DNA from 2 places in the Okibacterium endophyticum genome. Region 2 is predicted to be linked to the other one. Evidence: riboswitches for the same ligand, from Rfam matches in the RefSeq annotation. Region 2 holds a riboswitch; the other holds the start of a gene.

Region 1 (4,779 bases), on a different contig from region 2:
CGGTGCGTTCCACGCCGAGATACTCGCCGTGCCGGTCACGGATGCCGATGGCGCCGAGGTGATGTTCGCCCGTGATGAGACGGTCCGGACGACGACGACCGTCGAGGGGTTGGCGGGCCTTGCCGCTGCGTTCAGGACAGAGGATCTCGCCGAGCGCTTTCCCGACCTCGACTGGTCGATCACGCCGGGCAACTCCTCTCCGCTGACCGACGGGGCGTCTGGCACGCTCATCATGAGTGAGTCGATGGCCATGCGGCTCGGTCTCACCCCGCGTGCCGCGTTCCACAGCTTCTCTGTCGTGGGAGACGATCCCCTTTATATGCTCACCGGTCCGATTCCGGCCACCAGGCGCATCCTCGAACGATCGGGGCTCGTCTTCGACGATCTCGACGCCTATGAGGTGAACGAGGCGTTCGCATCGGTGCCACTCGCGTGGGCAGCCGAGTTCGACGCGGACCCGGCCAAGCTCAACCCTCGTGGCGGCGCGATCGCACTCGGCCACGCCCTCGGTTCATCCGGAACCCGCCTTCTCACAACTCTCGTGAATCACCTCGAGGCGACGGGCGGCCGCTACGGCCTGCAGACCATGTGCGAGGGCGGAGGAATGGCCAACGCAACGATCATCGAGCGGTTCTGAGGCGCTTCGCGTTCATCCCCTGGCCCGCGGGAATGCGGCGTGCCAGGACCTCTGACCGTTACGACGGGCTACTCGCTGATGACGACGGCGCGATCGAACGCGACGAACTTGGAAAAGTCTCTGCCGACCTGCTTGACGGCATCCGCGTTGGGTGCAACGTACGCCCAAGCGACATCCTTCGGGCCGCCGACGAGGGAGTAGTACTCGGCCTGCCCCTTCCAGGGGCACGTGTACACCGTTGGGCTCGATTCCAGCGCCGACCACGTGATAGAGCTCGGAGGGAAATACCAGTTCCCCTCGATCATAACGAGATCTTTGGCGTCCGCAGTCGCGATGACCTTGTCCCCGAGTGTGGCTTTCATGTCGTCCTTTCGATAAAACGTGATGGATACTTCTTGCGGCTGTTGCCAATACCCATCATTCCCCGCGCTGGGCGTATAGTCCATAACGTGGAATCCAGTATTTCTTATCGATCGTCCAGCGCTGAGGTCCTCCTCGATGCACATGACCCCTTCCGTGATGTCCTGGCGTTGGCGCGACCCCAGACCGTTGTTCCCGTCCCACTCCGCGCGACGGCGCCCTGGAGGGCTCAGTTCTCGCCCTTCCCGCACGTCAAGCTCGGCGTGATAGTGCACGGCGAGTGCTGGCTGTGCGTCGACGGACTGGAACCACTTTTCCTGAGCGCTGGAGACTTCTATCTTCTCGGAAATCCGCCCCCTTATGGCCTCGGAAGCTCGATTGAGGCAGCCAGAGCTCGCGACTCGAACGGGCCGGTCGGCAAGGAAGTCTCCGCGAGCGGGTCCGAGATTTCTCAAGGTTCTGTCACGTACACCTGCAGCGTCGACTTCACGTTTCAAGATTCCGATGCATCGACCCTCTTTTCATCCCTTCCCGCGGCCATGCTTGTGAAAGCAGACGACACTGACGGAAGGCTGCTCTGGAATATCGCGACCCTTCTCGTCCACGAGATTGAGACGCACAAGCCGGGCCGGTCTCTTGTCCTTGAGCATCTGGCCCAGATCCTCCTGGTGCATATGCTGAGGTCGCACGCCGGTTCGTCCCATAAGCCACTGGGATGGCTTGCGTCGGTCTCCGACGATGGGATCGGGGCAGCGTTACGCGCTATACATGCTGAGCCGCGCCATCGCTGGACGCTCGAAGAGCTCGCCAAAATTGCGATGATGTCGAGGTCAGCCTTCGCGGCGACCTTCAGAGCCAGAGTGGGAAGACCTCCTTTGGACTACCTCATTGAGTGGCGAATGCAGCTAGCGCGTGGCGCACTGCGCACGCAGGACTCCCTCACGGCCATCGCAGGGGCCATCGGATACCAGTCCGAAAGTGCCTTCAGCACCGCTTTTCGGCGTGTTGTCGGGATGTCGCCACGTGAGTTCCGCGTCTCGCTGAATGCGCAGCCGAGGGACCGTGGATCGGTAGCCCTGCGCCGGTGAGGTCGCCCGAGGTTTATGAGCCAACGTCGCCTCGGTCACCGTGTGCTCATGGGAACAACGAACTATTACGGGGGCTCGTCGAGCCTGCAGCAGACGCGGTTCGGATGAGCCACAACGAAAGAGTGCCTAGACTGGAGAGCACTTGTGACACGGGGTGCCCGCGAGGGCTGAGAACACACCCGTCGAACCTGATCTAGTTCGGACTAGCGAAGGGATGTCGCGTATGTCGCGCACGCCAGAAGACCTCATTTCATTCACCCAACGTGCTCTCGCCCGATTGCGGGGGAATCCACCGCTCGTGCAGTGCATCACCAACAGCGTCGTCACAAACGTCACGGCGAACGCACTGCTCGCGATCGGAGCGTCGCCCGCCATGGTCGACATCCCCGACGAGGCCGATGCTTTCGCTCGCGTCGCCTCCGGCCTTCTCGTCAATCTGGGCACACCGACGACGGAGCAGCGTGAGGCGGCGATCGAAGCGACGGCCGCGGCCGTCGATGTGGGAACACCGTGGGTTCTCGACCCTGTCGCGGTCGGTGTGCTCCCGGTGCGCACCGCGCTCGCGCATCGCCTCGTCGATGCGGGTCCGACGATCATCCGGGGCAACGCCTCAGAGATCCTCGCACTCGCGGGCGCCGGGGGCGGCGGTCGTGGAACGGACAGCACAGACGAAGTGGATGCCGCCGGCGAGCACGCCAGAGGGCTCGCGATCGCAAGCGGTGCCGTCGTCGCGATCTCTGGACCGGTCGACCTCATCTCGGACGGCCGGCGCACGATCAGGGTGGGCAACGGGCATCCGCTTCTCACGAGAATCACCGGAGGAGGGTGCGCTCTGGGAGCCGTGATGGCTGCGTTCGCCTCTCTCGACGACGACCGGCTGGCAACCACCGCTGCTGCGACAGCGGTCTATGGTGTCGCCGCCGAGATCGCCGCCGTCCGCTCTGCCGGGCCGGGCAGCTTCGCTGTGGCGTTCATCGACGCGCTCGCTTCCGTCGACGCCGAGGTCATCGCCGAGCGGGCATCGTTCTTATGACCCGTGTGCGGAACGCCGACCTCTCGCTCTATCTGGTGACCGACTCGGGGCAGTCGCTCGCTGCCGGGCGCGCGATCGACGACACGGTCGCAGAGGCCGTCGCAGGCGGCGTCACAGCTGTGCAGGTGCGTGAGAAGGATGCCTCGGCGCGCGACATGCTCGACACCGTGCTGCGGATCGCGGAGCTGATCCCAGACGGCGTGTCGTTGTTCGTGAACGACAGGGTCGACGTTTTTCAGGCGGCGCGCGCCTCCGGGGCACGTGTGACGGGTGTCCACGTGGGCCAATCAGACCTGTCCGCAGTTCTCGTGCGCCAGCTCATCGGGCCGGAACCGGTGATCGGGGTGAGTGCCGCGACGCCGGAGCAGCTGCGCGACGCCGCGGCCCACCCCGGTGTCGTCGACTACGTCGGTATCGGGGCGCTGCATCCCACGAGATCCAAACGGGACGCGCCCGCGGCACTCGGGCATCGCGCCGCCGCGCGGCTCATCGCCGCGACCACTCTGCCCGCCGTTGTGATCGGCGGGGTGAACGCGAGCGACCTGCCCCGGCTTCGAGCAGCGGGCGCCGCCGGCGCCGCCATCGTGTCGGCGATCTGCGCGGCCGACGATCCGAGGGCGGCGGCCGCTCATCTTGTCACAGCATGGAAAGAGGGAACGACTGCATGAACAACATCCTTTCGACGGGCGTCGCCCGGTCTGCCCTTGTGCCGGGCCCTGTTCTCCGTGTGCCCCGTGTGCTCTCGATCGCGGGCACAGACCCGACAGGGGGTGCAGGCATCCAGGCCGACCTCAAGAGCATCGCCGCACACGGCGGATACGGCATGGCGGTCGTCACGGCGCTCGTCGCCCAGAACACACAGGGTGTGCGCTCGGTGCACCTGCCGCCTGTGTCGTTCCTCGTCGAGCAGCTCGACGCGGTGAGCGACGACGTCGAGATCGACGCCGTCAAGATCGGGATGCTCGCAGACGCCGGAATCGTCGCGGCCGTCGGTGACTGGCTGCGCCGTGTTCGCCCGCCCATTGTCGTTATAGACCCGGTGATGGTCGCGACGAGCGGTGACCGGCTGCTCGACCGCGAGGCGGAGAGAGCGCTGCGCGAGCTCGTGCGGCTCTCAGACCTGGTGACGCCGAACATCCCCGAGCTCGCCGTGCTCGCCGATGAGCCCGTCGCGGCGGACTGGGCAGGCGTGCTCGAGCAAGCGCACCGTGTGTCTGAGCGGTATGGCGTGACGGTGCTGGCGAAGGGCGGACACCTCGCCGGAGAGAGCGTTCCCGACGCTCTCGTGGATGCCGCGGGCCGGCTCGCGGGGGAACGGACCCGTGTCGAGTTCACCGGTGCGCGGATCGCGACGGCCAACACACACGGAACCGGATGCTCCCTGTCATCGGCGCTCGCGACGCTCCACCCGGTTTTGGGCGGCTGGGAGCCCGCCCTGGAACGGGCGAAGGCATGGCTGACCGAGAGCATAGCCTCCGGGGAATCGCTCGCCGTCGGTGAGGGCAACGGCCCGATCAGTCACTTCGCAGACCTGTGGGAGCGTGCAGGCATCGCGCAGGCGAGCGCCGATGACCTCGCCGAGCAGTGGTGGGCCGACATCCACGACATCCGCGGGCAGATCGACCAGCTCGATTTCGTGCGCGCCCTCGGGGACGGCACCC
Region 2 (4,779 bases):
CGGCAAGCGCTCCGAGCACAAAACGGGCGGGCAGACGCACCACCTGCGCGAGCCCGTCGGCGAGATCGGTCGGATCGATGGTGGCGAACAGCATCACAGCGGGAAGGGCGATGGCGAGAACCCGCAGGCAGGTGGCGATGCCGATCTCGATCGAGCCTTCTGTGACATGGATCAGGCCGAACTGCCAGTAGGTGTGTCCTGACGCCACACCATAGAGCGTCATACTGATCCCCGTGAGGGGTGCTCCGACGAGCACGGGCAGCGCGCGAGCCCAGATCGCCCCGGTCATCACTCCCCCGATGGCAAGCAACACGAGTTCAATGGCGAGCGCCACGGCCGCCGACACCCAGTCCAGGGTCAGAAGGAGCGCAATCGTGACCGGCACGGGTGCAAGCAGCTTTGCCACCGGGTTGAGACGCGCCGAGACCCCGGTGATCTGCTGCCGGACCAGCACAGACGAACCGGTCATGCGTCGGCTCCCGATCGCACGGCGTCCGGCAGCGGCAGGTCCACAACGATGTCGGCGATCGCCGACACGAACTCGCGGTCGTGGCTCACCGCCACGATCGATGTGCCCGCATCTCGAAGCTCGCGCAGCAGGGCGACCAGCTCCGCCCAGGTGCGGGCATCCTGTCCGAACGTGGGCTCGTCGAGCACAAGAAGACGAGGGCGTGTCACGAGAGCCGTTGCCACGGAGAGCCTGCGCTTCTCACCTCCGGAGAGGGTGAAGGGATTCGCTCGCTCCAGATGCCTCAATCTCAGCCGGTCGAGCACCGGGTCGACGCGTTCGGCTATCTGACCGGCGTCGAGACGCAGCGCGCGAGGACCGATCTCGAGATCGGCCCGCACGGTCGCACCGAGGAACTGGTGTTCCGGGTCCTGGAACACCGTTCCGATGCGGGTGAGCAGCTCACGCGATTTCCAGCGCACCGGATGCGGACCGGCTCCGTCGTTCAGGCCAGAAGACGCTTCGAGGGTGCCGCCATGCGGTTCGATCAGGCCGGCGAGGGTGAGTGCGAGCGTCGACTTTCCGGCGCCGTTGGGCCCGGTGACCGCGACCACCTGGTGGTCTGCGACCTCAAGGTCGATGTCGCTCTGCACAACGTGCTGCCCCCGAGCGACGGCCAGGCCGCCTGCGGTCAGCAGCGGTCGCTGTGCGGCCGGGGCTGAACGGCGCCTCCTTTCGGGAGGGTGCACCTCCCCTGGAACCCACACACCGGCATCCGCGAGCGTCTGTCCGTGTTCGGCAAGCACACCCCGAGCCGGACCGTCGGCGAGGATTCCTCCCTCTGCAGACAGCACAACAACACGGTCGACGAGAGGCAGCCAGACAGACACACGGTGCTCGATCACCACGAGTGTCGCCCCGGTGCGCTCGAGAACACGGGCGACGGCATCCCGCACCTCGACCACCCCATCGGGATCCAGATTCGCCGTCGGCTCGTCGAGAAGAAGAAGGCCGGGCCGCATGGCGAGCACCCCGGCGAGGGCGAGACGCTGCTTCTGCCCCCCCGACAGAGCAGAGGTGGGGTGATTCCTCGGCAGATCGAGGCCGACGGCCTCCAGCGCGGCGTCCACCCGAGACCAGATCTCATCTCGCGGCACACCGAGGTTCTCACACCCGAAAGCGGCGTCGTCGCCCACGCGAGCCAGGATCACCTGGGAGTCGGGGTCTTGCAGCACCAGGCCCGCACGACCGCGGCCTGCGAGCGGATGCTGTCCGTCGACACACAGGTCGCCGGCCTGTTCTCCTTCGTCGTCGCTCCCGAGGACTCCGGCCATCGCCTGCATCAGCGTCGACTTTCCCGCCCCTGACGCACCGAGCAGGAGCACACGCTCACCCGGCTCGATCGTCAGGTCGATGTCAGAGACGGCCCAGGCCCGTCTGGTGGCGTGGCGCCAGCCCCAGCCGCGCGCCACGACCGAAGCCGCACGGGGAGACATGCTCATGAGAGGCATGGCCTATACACGCGCCGTGATCTCCCGGCCAGACGCGAACCGGCTCAATGCTCCGGTGGAGGCGAGGGCACGAGCAGCGAGCCACGACAGCGCACCGGCGATCAGAGCGCCCCCGACGACACTCGAGACGGTGTAAATGACGGAGAAGTCGACTCCCGCTCCGACGAACCAGATCACCAGGTCGTTGACGGCCATGGCCAAGCCTGCACCAGCGCCGGCGAGCATGGCGACCGGCAGGCTCCACACGCGGTACATAAAGATCAGGAAGACGATCTCGGCGCCGATGCCCTGAACCAGCCCGGACTCGATGGTGAGCGGGCCCCACTGGGTGCCGATGAGGGCCGAGACCGTCGCCGCGAGCAGCTCGACATAGATCGCCGCTCCCGGTTTGCGCACGATCAGGGCGCCGAGCACACCCGCGAAGAGCCACATGGCGGCCAGGCCGGCTTGAACACCGGGAAGGAGCGACTTGAGAGGTGCGCTCACACCTTCCCAGGCGAGGCCCCAGGCCCAGAAGATGACGCCGGCCGCGACGCCGATGACGCTTGCCACCACGATGTCGACCACTCGCCAGCGGAATGACGGCGCCGGTCGGTGCGAAGAATTGCTTTCAGAAGATACAGCTGACACTGACGTGCCCCTTTCAATGATGAATTGAGGGCACGGGTTTATGAGAAGTGGTCTCCCTGCGCTGGCATGATCCAGATCAGGTTCGACGGTCGAAGGTTCGGAACCTTCCTCTCAGCCCGGTTCACCGGACTCCCGTGTGCTGCCAGTATAGCGAGGCGCGCCGGGATCTACTTCTTCAACGCCTTGATGATTCCGGCGAGGGCTTTTCCTGCCACCCAGACGAACGGAATTCCGATCGCGAGCAGTGAGACGACGTTCGGTTCGAAGTGAAGCCCGTCACGCGTCTTCACGTAGGCGCCGAGCGGTATCGCACACCCGCCACCGCCTCCGCCCTCGCCCGCGCCGTGGTTCTCTTCGGCGACCTCGCCCTCACCCTCGCCCGCGCCGAATCCATAACTGGCGAATGCAACGGGAACGATCGTCGATCCCTCGACATCGATGGGTTCGCCGTATGTGGCGCCGACCCCGATCGACCTGAACTTGTCAGCCAACTGCAGCGTGAGATTCTCCATGAACACACGCTATCCGGCCAGGACCCGACACTCCAAGGTTTCGGTCGGATCGGTCATCCGCCGGCGGGCGCGCGCGTGCCGCCCGCCGTCTCGTCGCGCGGGTTCGTCCCGAGCAGGGATGCCGGCCCAACGGCCGACCGCCCATAGCGTTCACGCAAACGGTCGATGGTCGTCTCCGCTTCTCGCCACTCCTCATCGGGATCCCAGAGGGATTCAGACTCTGTTGCGTCTGTGAGCTGCTCGGCACGCACTCCGATCAGCCGAACCGGTCTTCTCTCGTCGCCGAGCTCGCGCAGCAACGAGACAGCCTCATCATAGAGACGCCTCCCGACGTTCGTCGCTTCCGGAAGCGTGCGCGAGCGCGACACGGTGCTGAAGTCGCTGTAGCGCACCTTGATCGCCACCGTCCGCCCCGAGAGCCCGGCGGCGCGCAAGCGACCGGCCACCTGGTCTGCCAGGCGCAGCAGCTCTCGTCGAAGCCGTTCGGCGTCTGCGATATCGGTGTGAAACGTCACCTCGTGGCCGACGCTCTTCTCGTGGGTCGCCGTGACGACACGTCGCGGATCCACGCCGTGCGAGAGCTCATGCAGTTTCGTCCCGGCGGCATTGCCGACGACCTTCCGCAGCACATCGAGAGGCGTGTCTGCGACGTCGCCGACGGTGTGGAGGGCCAGGCGTTTGAGCGACTCCTCCGTGCGTCCGCCCACACCCCACAGCGCCCTGATCGGCAGCGGCCTGAGAAACTCGAGCGTCTGGGAATGCGGCACAACGAGAAGGCCGTTCGGTTTGGCCATACCAGAGGCGAGTTTCGCCACGAACTTGGTGGATGCCGCCCCCACCGAGCAGGTGAGGCCCGTCTCTTCGTGCACACGCCTGCGCAGCATGTGCCCGATCTCAGATGGCGCACCGAGCAGGCGTCTGGCGCCGGAGACATCGAGGAAGGCCTCGTCGATGCTCAGGGCCTCGACGAGAGGTGTGGCCTCTGCGAAGATCCGCATCACCCGCGAGGAGTAGTCACGATACCTGTCGTGGTGCGGCGGGAGCACCGTCGCCTGCGGACACAGCCGCATGGCCTTCGCCACGGGCATGGCGGCTGACACACCGTAACGCCTGGCCTCGTACGTCGCGCTCGTCACAACACTCCGGCCGACGGCGTGTCCGATGATCACCGGCTTTCCGCGCAGTTCCGGATAGTCGAGCAACTCGACAGACGCGAAGAACGCATCCATGTCGATGTGCAGGATGCTCGATGCAGAATCGTCGACCTCTGCGGCGCTCACCTGTCTCGATCGCCCGTCTTGCCGTGTCACACAGTCATTGTCGCACCGGCCGCTGACAGCAGGCCCCACATCTCAGACGAGTGCCACGACCACCGGTCTCAGCCACTCCTGGAAGGCGTTATGGTCGTCTCGCAGCTGTTCACTCACCACCACCGTGTCAGGGGCGACGACCCAGGCGCCCTTCTGATCGAGCGGCAGCACGTTGAGATCGAGTCTGAACGACCCGCTCTGACGACGAAGCTCATGCTGGCGGCGAAGCACAAGCTCATAGACGTCGGCGAGCGGATGCTCTCGTCCGCTCACCGCCTTCAGGTACTCGTTGTGCCTCTCGCCCGCCCATTCGGCGGCCGCGTCATAACTTCGGTAGACGAGCTCCTGCAGCTCGAGCGCACGGTCGA

What was found. A riboswitch is a leader RNA that binds a small molecule or an ion and turns the genes downstream of it on or off. The one in region 2 is predicted to bind thiamine pyrophosphate.
Region 1: it holds a riboswitch for thiamine pyrophosphate, as region 2 does, so the genes downstream of both, thiM (hydroxyethylthiazole kinase) here and ACYVF5_RS07220 (ECF transporter S component) in region 2, are expected to answer to the same signal.

Annotation. Positions count from the first base shown of each region.
Region 1 covers NZ_BAAGXA010000006.1:236,100-240,878, reverse strand. The annotation lists gene ACYVF5_RS09715 (thiolase family protein) at 1-637, shown strand, start outside; gene ACYVF5_RS09710 (DUF427 domain-containing protein) at 706-999, opposite strand; gene ACYVF5_RS09705 (AraC family transcriptional regulator) at 1,087-2,085, shown strand; TPP riboswitch at 2,226-2,317, shown strand; gene thiM (hydroxyethylthiazole kinase) at 2,309-3,118, shown strand; gene thiE (thiamine phosphate synthase) at 3,115-3,786, shown strand; gene ACYVF5_RS09690 (bifunctional hydroxymethylpyrimidine kinase/phosphomethylpyrimidine kinase) at 3,783-4,779, shown strand, end outside.
Region 2 covers NZ_BAAGXA010000005.1:630,050-634,828, reverse strand. The annotation lists gene ACYVF5_RS07230 (energy-coupling factor transporter transmembrane component T family protein) at 1-469, opposite strand, end outside; gene ACYVF5_RS07225 (ABC transporter ATP-binding protein) at 466-1,950, opposite strand; gene ACYVF5_RS07220 (ECF transporter S component) at 1,963-2,589, opposite strand; TPP riboswitch at 2,626-2,735, opposite strand; gene ACYVF5_RS07215 (spore germination protein GerW family protein) at 2,757-3,101, opposite strand; gene ACYVF5_RS07210 (DNA polymerase IV) at 3,155-4,411, opposite strand; gene ACYVF5_RS07205 (hypothetical protein) at 4,454-4,779, opposite strand, start outside.